Regions from separate parts of the Streptomyces sp. NPDC058464 genome, predicted to be linked through region 3. Evidence: predicted binding sites of a transcription regulator. Region 3 holds the regulator's gene; each other region holds the start of a gene.
The links. The regulator HspR, encoded in region 3, represses chaperone genes until heat shock. The targets are predictions, from matches to a motif close to TTGAGNNNNNNNNNCTCAA.

Region 1: the regulator HspR is predicted to act here: its motif matches at 1,613-1,631, upstream of lon (endopeptidase La).
Region 2: the regulator HspR is predicted to act here: its motif matches at 1,569-1,587, upstream of dnaK (molecular chaperone DnaK).

Annotation. Positions count from the first base shown of each region.
Region 1 is NZ_JBHXMA010000007.1:38,692-42,823, forward strand. Features, by position in the region: gene lon (endopeptidase La) at 1-1,590, opposite strand, end outside; gene ACFWPQ_RS11845 (GNAT family N-acetyltransferase) at 1,775-2,578, shown strand; gene ACFWPQ_RS11850 (sulfatase) at 2,972-4,132, shown strand, end outside.
Region 2 is NZ_JBHXMA010000039.1:88,800-92,931, reverse strand. Features, by position in the region: gene ACFWPQ_RS39195 (hypothetical protein) at 1-1,001, shown strand, start outside; gene ACFWPQ_RS39190 (OsmC family protein) at 1,069-1,494, shown strand; gene dnaK (molecular chaperone DnaK) at 1,635-3,491, shown strand; gene narJ (nitrate reductase molybdenum cofactor assembly chaperone) at 3,546-4,040, opposite strand; gene ACFWPQ_RS39175 (nitrate reductase subunit beta) at 4,040-4,132, opposite strand, start outside.
Region 3 is NZ_JBHXMA010000005.1:177,606-181,737, reverse strand. Features, by position in the region: gene ACFWPQ_RS09565 (PA14 domain-containing protein) at 1-533, shown strand, start outside; gene ACFWPQ_RS09560 (PA14 domain-containing protein) at 543-2,507, shown strand; gene ACFWPQ_RS09555 (heat shock protein transcriptional repressor HspR) at 2,569-3,030, opposite strand; gene dnaJ (molecular chaperone DnaJ) at 3,035-4,132, opposite strand, start outside.

The sequences.
Region 1 (4,132 bases), on a different contig from region 3:
CTTGCCGAGACCGGCCCGGTCCAGCTGGCGCGGGAGCAGGTGGTCACGGGCGATGACGACCTTCTCGTCCTCGGTGTAGCCGTCCAGGCGGACCAGCTCCATACGGTCGAGCAGGGCCTCCGGGATCGCCTCCAGGACGTTGGCGGTGGCGAGGAAGACGACGTCGGACAGGTCGAGTTCGACTTCCAGGTAGTGGTCGCGGAAGGTGTGGTTCTGCGCCGGGTCCAGGACTTCGAGCAGGGCCGCGGCCGGGTCGCCGCGGAAGTCGGAGCCCACCTTGTCGATCTCGTCGAGCAGGACGACCGGGTTCATCGAACCGGCCTCCTTGATGGCCCGCACGATCCGGCCGGGCAGCGCGCCGACGTACGTACGGCGGTGACCGCGGATCTCGGCCTCGTCGCGGACGCCGCCGAGGGCGACCCGGACGAACTTGCGGCCCATCGCGTGCGCGACCGACTCGCCGAGCGAGGTCTTGCCGACACCGGGCGGGCCGACGAGGGCCAGCACGGCACCGCCACGGCGCCCGCCGATGACTCCGAGCCCCCGGTCGTTACGGCGCTTGCGCACCGCCAGGTACTCGGTGATCCGCTCCTTCACGTCCTCCAGGCCGGCGTGCTCGGCGTCCAGGATCGCCTTGGCGCCCTGGATGTCGTACGCGTCCTCCGTCCGCTCGTTCCACGGCAGTTCCAGCACCGTGTCCAGCCAGGTGCGGATCCACGAGCCCTCGGGCGACTGGTCGCTGGACCGCTCCAGCTTGTCGACCTCCTTGAGGGCGGCCTCCCGGACCTTCTCGGGCAGGTCGGCGGCCTCCACGCGGGCGCGGTAGTCGTCGGACTCCTCGCCGTCCTTCGCGGCGTCGCCGTTCAGCTCGCGCAGCTCCTTGCGGACCGCCTCCAGCTGGCGGCGGAGCAGGAACTCACGCTGCTGCTTGTCGACGCCCTCCTGGACGTCCTTGGCGATGGTCTCGGCCACGTCCTGCTCGGCGAGGTGGTCGCGGAGCTGCTGGGTGGCGAGCTTGAGCCGGGCGACCGCGTCGACGGTCTCCAGCAGCTCGATCTTCTGTTCGGTGGTCAGGAAGGGCGAGTAGCCGGAGTTGTCGGCGAGCTGGGACACGTCGTCGATGGCCTGCACCCGGTCCACGACCTGCCAGGCGCCGCGCTTGCGCAGCCAGGCGGTGGCGAGGGCCTTGTACTCCTTGACCAGTTCGGTGACATGACCGGGCACCGGGTCCGGGACGTTCTCGTCGATACGGGTGCCCTCCACCCACAGGGCGGCACCCGGGCCGGTCGTACCGGCGCCGATGCGTACCCGGTAGCGGCCGCGGATCAGCGCGCCCGGGTCGCCGTCGGCGAGGCGGCCGACCTGCTCGATGGTCCCGAGCACACCGGTGCCCGGGTAGGTCCCGTCGACACGCGGCACCAGCAGCACCCTGGGCTTGCCGGGCTCGGTGCGGGCGGCGGCCTGCGCTGCCTCCACGGCGGCGCGTACATCAGCGTCCTTCAGGTCCAGCGGGACCACCATCCCGGGCAGCACGACCTCGCCGTCGAGAGGCAGCACAGGGAGGGTGAGTGATGCGGACGTCGAAGCCATGATCTCCCCTTCGGCAGTCAACTTGAGTTATGCCGACTCAATGCATGTGAGCCACCGAATGTTCCCAAGCGTGCGTTCGCTGTCAGCGATCGGCTGCCGACCTGGCCGTACGGGAGATACGGCGGATGCCTACACCGCGAAAAACAGTTGATCGGCACGGGCGCATTCCCCGTACGGTCGGCCGGTGACCGACACCGACACCACCGCGGCCCTGCTCGCCGCCTACGACGGGCAGATGCGCGCCGTCCAGCCCGTCCCCGCGCCCGGCATCACCTACGAGCACGACGGCCCCGTCCTGCGCGTCGTCGGCCAGCACCGCGGCTTCGTGACCGGGCCGCGCGACTGGGGCGGGGTGCGCGGCCCCGAGTTGGACGCGCTGATCGCCCGGCAGCGGGACTTCTTCGCGGCGCGCGGCGAGGCGGTGGAGTGGAAGACGCGCGGGCACGACGACCCGGCGGACCTCCCCGACCGGCTGCGGGCGGCGGGCTTCGTGCCCGAGCCGCAGGAGACGGTCGTGGCCGCCCTGGTCGCGGACCTGGCCGTACAGTCCCCGGTGCTCCCTCCGGGGGTGGTCCTGCGCCGGGTCAGCGCCGACGCGGACCTGGAGCGGATCGCCGGGCTGGAGACCGCCGTCTGGGGCGAGGACATGGCGTGGGTCGCCGACTACCTCAGGGGCCGGCTCACGGTCGCGCCCGACGACAACGAGGTGTTCGTGGCCGAGGCGGCAGGCGAGGTCGTGTCGGCGGCCTGGGTCGCCTTCCGGCCCGGCACGGACTTCGCCATGCTGCTGGGCGGCTCCACGCTGGCCGAGTGGCGCGGCAAGGGCATCTACCGCGCCCTGGTGGCCCTCCGCGCATCCCGCGCGGCGGCCCGGAACGCGCCCTACCTCCTCGTCGAGGCCTCCGACGACAGCACCCCGATCCTGAAGCGCCTGGGCTTCACGGCGATGACGACGACAACGCCGTACGTCTGGACCCCGGCCGCCTGAGGCCCGCCCCACTCAAACGCACCCCACTGAAGCGCACCCCACTGAAGCGCACCCCACCACTGAAGCGCGCCCCACCACTGAAGCGCGCCCCACCACTGAAGCGCGCCCCACTGAAACGCGCCCCAAAGGGGCGCGGGGAACTGCGCGACCAGCCACGACGATGCCGCACCCGGCAACCGCCCGGCACCCACTACGGCGAGTGGCCCCGGCAGGCAGGCACCGCCGGACAACGCCGTCGGCGCTGGGCACCGTTGCGGCGGAAGAAGAGGGGCACTGCCATGACTCCGCAAGGCCACCGCTACACCACCGCAACGCAACTCACAGGAAAGAAGCCGAAACTGCCAGCAGATTCACAGTGAACGGCGGCGGCACACAACGGGGCTCGGGGGACACATGGTCGAGAAGCAGCCGGCGCCCAGGCGGCCGGCACGGCGTGCCGTGCTCACCGGTGCCGCCGTCGTCGCGGCCGGCGCCACCGTCCCGTTGACCCTGCGGGCCATCGACGACGACGGCACCGGCTCCCCCACCCCCGCCCGCACCGCCCCCGCGGCACCGGTCGCGAGCCGCCCTCCGGCGGCCCCGGCGGCCCCGGCGGCCCCGGCCTCGCCGACCTCGACGGTCTCCCCCCTCCCCCGCACCGACCCGCGCCCGAACATCCTCCTGGTCCTCACCGACGACCAGCCGAAGGAGACGGACTGGGCGATCCGCCGTACCGCCGACTGGCTGGGCGGGCAGGGCGTGACCTTCACGCGGGCGCATGCCAACACCCCGCTCTGCGCGCCCTCGCGGGCCTCGATCATGTCCGGGCGGTACGCGCACCACCACGGTGTCCTCGACACCCGCCACCCGTACCACCTCGACCAGCACACCACCGTGCAGCGCCAGTTGCACGAGGCCGGCTACCGCACCGGCCTGTTCGGCAAGTACCTCAACTACTGGCACACCGGCGACAACCCGCCGCACTTCGACGAGTGGCTGCTGCAGGAGCCCGTGGCCTACTACGACGGCCACTACAACGACAACGGCACCGTCCGGAACATCCCCGGCTACAACACCACCGTCATCCGGGACCGCGCCCTCGCCTTCATCGACAGGTCCCGGACCGACACCCGGCCCTGGTTCGCGTACGTCGCCACCCGCAGCGCGCACGAACTCAACATCCCGGAGCGGAAGTACGCGCACGCGCGCGTGCCGGAGTGGCCGGGCCGGCCCTCCGTGTACGAGGGCGACAAGAGCGACAAGCCGCCGTTCCTGCGCACCGCGCAGCACACCTACGACCAGGGAAAGGCGCTGCGCAGGCGCCAGTTGCGCACCCTGCTGTCGGTGGACGACGCGATGCGGGACTTCCAGGACAAGCTGCGCGCGCTGGGCCAGCTGGAGAACACGCTCGTGCTGTACACCAGCGACCACGGGCTGTGCTGGGCGGACCACGGCTGGCTGCGCAAGTCGGTGCCGTACCGGCCGAGCCTGGAGGTGCCGTTCTGGCTGTCCTGGCCGGCGCACGGCCTGGGCAGGGGCACCGTCGACGACCGGCTCACCGGGCATGTCGACATC
Region 2 (4,132 bases), on a different contig from region 3:
ACCCGCTCCGCACGATGGACGACGAGGAGTGGCGGTTCGTCCTCGCCCACGAGATGCTGCACGCCGCCCTCCGCCACGGCGACCGCCTCGGTGCCCGCGACCCCTACCTCTTCAACATCGCCTGCGACTACGTCATCAACGCCTGGCTGGTCGAGATGCGCGTCGGCACCATGCCCGAAGGGCTGCTGTACGACCCGGAGTTGAAGGACCTGTCGGCGGAAGAGGTGTACGACCGGATCGCCGGCGACCTGAGAAGGATGCGGCGGCTGGCCACGCTGCGCGGCAAGGGGCGCGGTGACGTGCTGGGCGCACCGATCGGGCCGCCCGGCGCATACGTCGACCTCGACGAGTTCTACCGCAGGGGCCTGTGCCAGGGACTCGACCTGCACCAGACGCAGGACCGGGGTTTCCTGCCCGGCGGCCTGGTCGAGGAGATCCGCGCGCTCAGCCATCCGCCACTGCCCTGGGACGCCCGACTCGCCCGCTGGTTCGACGAGTTCGTGCCGCGCCCGGAGGCCGTACGGTCCTACGCCCGCCCCTCGCGCCGCCAGTCGTCCACCCCGGACATCCCGCGTGCGGGCCGGTACTTCCCGCCCGAGGAGGTCGCCCGCTGCACCTTCGGGGTGGTCCTGGACACCTCCGGCTCCATGGACCGCACCCTGCTCGGCAAGGCCCTCGGCGCGATCGCCTCCTACGCCGAGGCCCGGGACGTACCGGCCGCGCGCGTCGTCTTCTGCGACGCGGCACCGCACGACGCCGGCTATCTCCCGACCACCGAGATCGCCGGCCGGGTCCGGGTGCACGGCCGCGGTGGTACGGTCCTGCAGCCGGGCATCGACCTGCTGCAGCGCGCGGACGACTTCCCGCCCACCGCCCCGGTCCTGGTGATCACCGACGGCTGGTGCGACGTCCTGCGGGTCCGCCGGGAGCACGCGTATCTGATCCCGGACGGCGCCCGTCTTCCCTTCAGTGCAAGGGGACCTGTCTTCCGGGTGCGCTGAGCCCGGATGTGATCGGATGGGGGCGAGCGAACCGGTTCATTCGCCTTCATCGCCGAAAGGAACAACCGTGGCCACCACGCGCACCGCACACACCGTCTGGGAAGGCAGCCTGACCGAGGGGAACGGTGTCATCACCTTCGACTCCTCCGGTATCGGCGAGCAGCCCGTCACGTGGGCCTCGCGCTCCCAGGAGGCGAACGGCAGGACCAGCCCCGAGGAGCTGATCGCCGCCGCCCACTCCAGCTGCTTCTCCATGGCGCTGTCGCACGCCCTGACCGGGGCCGGCACCCCGCCCGCCAAGCTGGTCACCAACGCCGACGTCACCTTCCAGCCCGGCACCGGCATCACCGGCATCCACCTGACCGTCGAGGGCACCGTTCCCGGTCTGGACCAGGACGGCTTCGTCGCCGCCGCCGAGGACGCCAAGAAGAACTGCCCGGTCAGCCAGGCCCTGACCGGCACCACCATCACCCTGGACGCGAAGCTCGCCTGAGCGCCCTGCCCGCCGCGCTGCCGCGCCCCTCTTCCCGGAGGGGCGCGGCAGCGTCGTTTACGGCGCACCCGGCATTGACAACAGCCTGCTCAAGTTTTGTGCTGGAGTCGGGGAAGCGCCCGGGCGGAGAGGGGACGGACATGGCACGTGCGGTCGGTATCGACCTCGGTACGACGAACTCGGTGGTGGCCCTGCTGGAGGGCGGTGAGCCCACCGTCGTCGCCAACGCCGAGGGGGCGCGCACCACCCCGTCGGTCGTGGCCTTCGCGAAGAACGGCGAGGTGCTGGTCGGCGAGGTCGCCAAGCGGCAGGCGGTGACCAACGTGGACCGCACCGCCCGCTCGGTCAAACGGCACATGGGCGACACGGCCTGGCGGTTCCCGGAGCACGGGAGCGTCGACGGCACCCGGTTCCGGGCCCAGGAGCTGTCGGCGCGGGTGCTGCAGAAACTCAAGCGGGACGCCGAGGCCTACCTCGGCGAGGACGTCACGGACGCGGTGATCACCGTACCCGCGTACTTCGACGACGCCCAGCGGCAGGCCACCAAGGAGGCCGGGGAGATCGCCGGTCTGAAGGTGCTGCGGATCATCAACGAGCCGACCGCCGCCGCGCTCGCCTACGGCCTCGACCGGGGCGAGGAGCAGACCGTCCTCGTCTTCGACCTCGGGGGCGGGACCTTCGACGTGTCGCTCCTCGAGATCGGCGACGGGGTGATCGAGGTCAAGGCCACCAACGGCGACACGCGACTGGGCGGCGACGACTGGGACCAGCGGATCGTCGAGCATCTCGTGCAGCGGTTCAAGGGGCAGCACGGCATCGACCTGAGCAACGACAAGATGGCCGTGCAGCGGCTGCGCGAGGGCGCCGAGAAGGCGAAGATCGAGCTCTCGTCGTCGACGGAGACGTCGGTCAACCTGCCGTACGTCACCGCCTCCGCCGCGGGACCGCTGCACCTGGAGGAGAAGCTGACCCGGGCCCAGTTCCAGGAGCTCACCGCCGACCTGCTGGACCGGTGCAAGAAACCCTTCCACCAGGCCGTCAAGGACGCGGGCGTGCCGCTGTCGGCGATCGACCACGTCATCCTGGTCGGCGGCTCGACCCGGATGCCCGCCGTCACCGACCTGGTCCGCGAACTCACCGGCAAGGACCCGCACAAGGGCGTCAACCCGGACGAGGTGGTCGCGGTCGGCGCCGCCCTCCAGGCAGGTGTCATCCGCGGTGACGTGAAGGACGTCCTGCTGCTCGACGTCACCCCGCTGTCCGTGGGGATCGAGACCAAGGGCGGCATCATGACCAAGCTCATCGAGCGCAACACCACGATCCCGACGCGGCGTTCGGAGATCTTCACGACCGCGACCGACAACCAGCCCTCGGTGGGGATCCAGGTCTACCAGGGTGAGCGGGAGATCGCCGCGTACAACAAGAAGCTGGGCGTCTTCGACCTCACCGGTCTGCCGCCGGCGCCGCGCGGCGTGCCCCAGATCGAGGTGGCCTTCGACATCGACGCGAACGGGATCATGCACGTCTCGGCGAAGGACCTGGCGACCGGCCGCGAGCAGAAGATGACCGTGACCGGCGGCTCCGCCCTTCCGAAGGACGACATCGACCGCATGATGCGGGAGGCCGAGCAGTACGCCGAGGAGGACCGCAAGCGCCGCGAGGCCGCCGAGACCCGCAACCAGGCCGAGCAACTCGTCTACCAGACCGAGAAGTTCGTCCGGGACAACGAGGAGCGGGTGCCGGACGGCACGAAGGCCGACGTGGCGGCGGCGGTCGCCGAGCTCAAGGCGCTGCTGGAACGGGACGCCGACACCGCCGAGCTGCGGCAGGGGGTGGAGAAACTGGCGAGCGTGAGCCAGCAGATGGGGCAGGCCATGTACGCGGCGGCTGCCGCCGGCGGTTCGGCCGGGGAACAGCGTACGGCGGCGGCCGAAGCCGAGGAGGAGGGGGTGGTGGACGCCGAGATCGTGGACGACGAGAGGGGCACGGGTGGGTGAGGCACCGCCGGATTCCGCCGTCGGAGCTGAGCGCCGCGGCGACGGAAAGGGGGGTCATCGGCGTGCGCCGGTCGGTGCGGCCGGCAGGGCGGCGCAGACCGCGTCCAGGACGGACGCGTACGGGGTGCCGCATTCGGTGAGGCGGCACCGGAGCCGGGCCAGGCAGTCGCGGTGCCCGGTGAGCAGGTCGGTGTTGCCGGTGCGGGCCGTGAACTCCAGCACGGCGGGCAGGAAGTCCGGCAGCTCCTCACCGGTGAACTCCATGCCGTACGCCTTGTAGACGTCCTGGAACCGGACCAGGGACATGCCCCGGCGGCAGGTGTCGCCGTCCTGCCACCAGCTGAGGTGGAGGCTGTGCCGGTTCTCGAAGTCGAAGACCTGCACGTAGTGCGCGGCCAGCTCCTGCGGTGGGGTCACCGTCGCGTGGTCGGTGAACTCCCGCAGTTGCGGGGCGGCTTCGCGCAGCAGCGGCAGCCGGGCGACGAAGTCGTCGTCCGGGTAGGTCAGACAGAGCGCCGCCGCCTGGTAGAACACCGCGTCCGAGGGCATCAGTCCTCCTTCGCCTCGTCGGGAGTGTCGGCGGTCTGCCGTCTGCGCAGACCGTGGAAGTTCTGCACCGACACCACAGGGAGCAGTTTCCG
Region 3 (4,132 bases):
TCTGGGAGTACTACTCCTGCTGCACGCCCGACTACCTGGGCACGGTGCCCGCCGGCACCTCCGAGTTCGTGGCCGGCCCGGAGGCGGCCGACGGCGGATCGCACACGTACGTCGTCATCCCGGAGGACGTCTACGGCAACTACCCCGATTTCACGGGTGCCGACTGGGACGGTCCCGTCTCCCGGGTCACGGCCACCGAGCTCGACCTCAGGCCCACGACCGTCCCCGAGGACACCGCCCCCTGCTCCCTGAGCACCTACACGACCCTCGGCGACGAGGGCGGCATGTACATCGACTGCGCCGACTCGGTGGCCACGGAGGCCGCCGGCATCAACGTGTACCGCTGGGACCGGGCGACGGGCACCTACGTCCGGGTGACGGACGTCCCGCTGGCCCCCACCGCCACCCACTACACCGACACCACCGTGCCGCACGGCACGACCGTGTACTACCTGCTCTCGGTCGTCGCCCCCGACGGCTCGGAGACCTTCAGCAACGTGGACGCCAGCGTGTCCCTGCCGAGCGGAGCCTGACCCCCCGACATGAAGAACACCCTCCAGGCGACGGCCGTGGTGCTGGCCACCACGGCCGGCCTCCTCACCGCCGTCGCCGCCTCCACCGCGTCCGCGGCCACGACCTGTACCTCCCCGGTCTTCAAGCGGCAGCTGTTCGCGAACACCACCTTCAAGGGCACGGCGAAGAAGACCGACTGCGACTCCGCGATCAGCGAGAGCTGGAGCGGGGCGCCCGCCTCCGGGCTGCCGAAGGACGACTTCGGCGTCCGCTGGACGGTGACCCGTGACTTCGGCTCCGGCGGCCCCTTCGCCCTCGCCGCCTCCGGCCTCGACGGCATCCGCGTCTACCTCGACGGCACCCGCAGGATCGACCTGTGGAAGAACACCACCAAGACCGTCGCCAAGACCGTCAACCTCACGGTCCCCAAGGGCAAGCACACCCTCCGCGTCGACTACGCCAACTGGACCGGCGCCGCCAAGGTCAAGTTCACCTACACGCCGAGGACTTCGGCCGCCGTCGACAAGGTCAAGCCACTCACGCCGATGGACCCGCTGGTGTCCTACGACAGCGGATCCAACACGACGAAGCTGAGCTGGACGAAGAACCAGGAGATGGACCTCGCGGGCTACCGGGTCTACCGGCGGCTGCGGGGCAGCACCAGCTGGACCCGGCTGGCCGGCACCACCGCGACCTCGTACACCGACGCACCGCCCGCGACCGGTGCCGTCTACTACTACGAGGTGCGCGCCTACGACAAGGCGGGCAACGAATCCGCCGGTACCGCCGACCAGCTGGTCACCAGCATCACGCTGGCCGCGCCGACCGGCCTCGGCTCGTCGGTCACGGACACCACGGCCACGGTGACCTGGCGGGCGGTGCCGGGCGCGGTGAAGTACCGGGTGGTGCGCACCGATCCGAGCGGCGTCGACACGGTCACGGACGTCAACTGGATCTCCTTCAGCGACGACACGCTCAGCCGGAGTGCCACCTACAAGTTCAAGGTGGCCGCGCTGGACGGCTCCGGCCATCTGTCGCCGTACAGCGACCCCACGAGCGTCCACCGCCCGCCCGCCGCGCCCCGCGACCTCACGGCGACGGCGGACATCGGTGCCGCGCTGCTGAGCTGGACGGTCAAGCCGGGCGACGGCCGGGAGTACGCCTTCCACGTCTACCGCTCGACGACCCTGCCCGTCAGCACCTCCAGCACGCCGGTGTCGTGCACCACGACCTACACCGAATCCGCCGACGGGTCACGGCGGTACAGCTGCGGTGACTACTCGGCGGCGGAGGGCACCACGTACCACTACATGGTGACGACGGAGGACCAGGTGACCGCCGTGTCCCTCCCCTCGGAGACGGTCACCGTCACCACCCTGGAGTCGGACAAGCCGCCCGCCCAGGTGACCGGCCTGACCGCGACGGCCACGGAGTACGGCGTCGAGCTGGACTGGGACGACAACACCGAGCCCGACCTGAAGCGGTACGTGGTCTACCGGGGCACGGTCCTCGGCGAGGAGGGCGAGGAGCAGGTCTGTTCCGGCTCGGAGTGGGCGTATCTGCCGGCGGGTACCTCCCACTACCGGGACGTACGGCTGCCGGACGGCGACCACGCCTGCTACTGGGTGAACGCGATCGACAACGCGAACAACTCCAGCAGCTGGCTGGGGCCGGTGTCCGCGGTCGCCGTCGACGAGCTGGACCTGACCCCGTCGGTGGCGACCCCGGAGGGCTCCCCGCTCACCCTGACGGCGGACGCGACCGACTCGGGTGTCGTCCTGGGGTGGAACGCGGTCGGCTCGGCGACGGGCTACCAGGTCTACCGCTGGAACCCGGCCACGCAGGCGTACGAGAAGCTGGCGACCACGACGGAGCGCTCGTACGACGACACCACGGCCGCCCGCGGCACCACCCACTACTACTGGGTCACCGCTCTGTACGCCGACGGCACGGAGTCGGCACCCGGCGCGGAGTCGGCGATCCTGGAGCCGTGACCGGCACGGGAAGGGCCCGGAGGTTCGGCTGAACCTCCGGGCCCTCGTGCGTCGATCGCTGCTAGTCCTTCGCCTTCTTCGGCCGCCACACCACCAGCGCGCTGGTCTGCTGCACCTCCTGGTACGGGACCAGGTCGCGGCGGTAGGAGGCGTGGACGGCGGCCTCGCGCTGCTGCATCGCGGCCGCCGCGCCGTCGACCGCCGCCTGGAGTTCGGCGACACGCTGCTGGAGCGCGATGACCTGGTTCTCCAGTTCGATGATGCGCTTGATGCCGGCCAGGTTGATGCCCTCGTCCTGCGACAGCGCCTGCACCTGGCGGAGCAGTTCGATGTCGCGGGCCGAGTAGCGGCGGCCCCGCCCGGCCGTGCGGTCCGGGGAGACCAGGCCCAGACGGTCGTACTGGCGCAGCGTCTGCGGGTGCAGTCCGGAGAGCTGGGCCGCCACCGAGATGACGTAGACCGGGGTCTCCTCGGTCAGTTCATACGGGTTGCGGAAATTGTCACCGCGTCGACGGCCGTCCATCTCTTCATGCTCCCTTCGCGGCCTCGAACAGCTCGGCCCGCGGGTCCTCGCCCGCGGTCGCCTCGCGATACGCCTCCAGCGCGTCACGAGCCTTCCCCGACAGGTCCTTCGGCACACTCACCTCGACGGTGACCAGCAGGTCGCCACGGGTGCCGTCCTTGCGGACCGCGCCCTTGCCGCGGGCGCGCATGGTACGGCCGTTGGGCGTGCCCGGGGGCAGCTTGAGGGTGACCGGCGGGCCGCCCAGGGTGGGCACCCTGACCTCGCCGCCGAGCGCCGCCTCGGTGAAGGTCACCGGGACGGTCACCGTGAGGTTGTCGTCCTTGCGGCCGAACACCGGGTGGGTGTCGACGTGGACCATCACGTACAGGTCGCCCGCCGGACCGCCGCGCTCGCCCGGTGCGCCCTTGCCGCGCAGACGGATGCGCTGGCCGTCGGTGACCCCGGCGGGGATGCGGACCTGCATGGTCCGCGACGACTTGGCGCGGCCGCTGCCCTTGCACTCCATGCAGGGGTGCTCGGCGATCAGGCCGCGGCCCTTGCAGTCCGGGCAGGGGTCGGTGAGCGAGAAGCCGCCTCCGGATCCTCGCGCCACCTGGCCGGTGCCGACACAGGTCGGGCACACCCGCGGGGTGCCGTTCTTGTCGCCGGTGCCCGAACAGGCCTTGCAGGGAGACTGCGAGGACATCCGCAGCGGGACCGTGGCGCCCTCGATGGCCTCCGTGAAACTCAGCGTGACCTCGGACTCGATGTCCTGGCCGCGCCGCGGCTGGGTACGGCCGGCCGTGCCGCCGCCCCGGTTGAACAGGCCCCCCAGGACGTCGCCGAACCCGCCGCCGAACCCGCCCCCGCCCTGCTGCCCGGCGTTGCCCCCGAAGAGGTCGCCCAGGTCGAAGTTGAAGTTGCCGCCGCCCGCGCCCGGCCCCGGGCGGAAGCCGCCGTTGCCGAAGAGCGCGCGGGCCTCGTCGTACTCCTTGCGCTTCTTGGGGTCGCCGAGGACGTCGTTCGCCTCGGAGATCTCCTTGAAGCGCTCCTCGGCCTTGGCGTTGCCCTTGTTGGCGTCCGGGTGGAACTCGCGGGCGAGTTTCCGGTACGCCTTCTT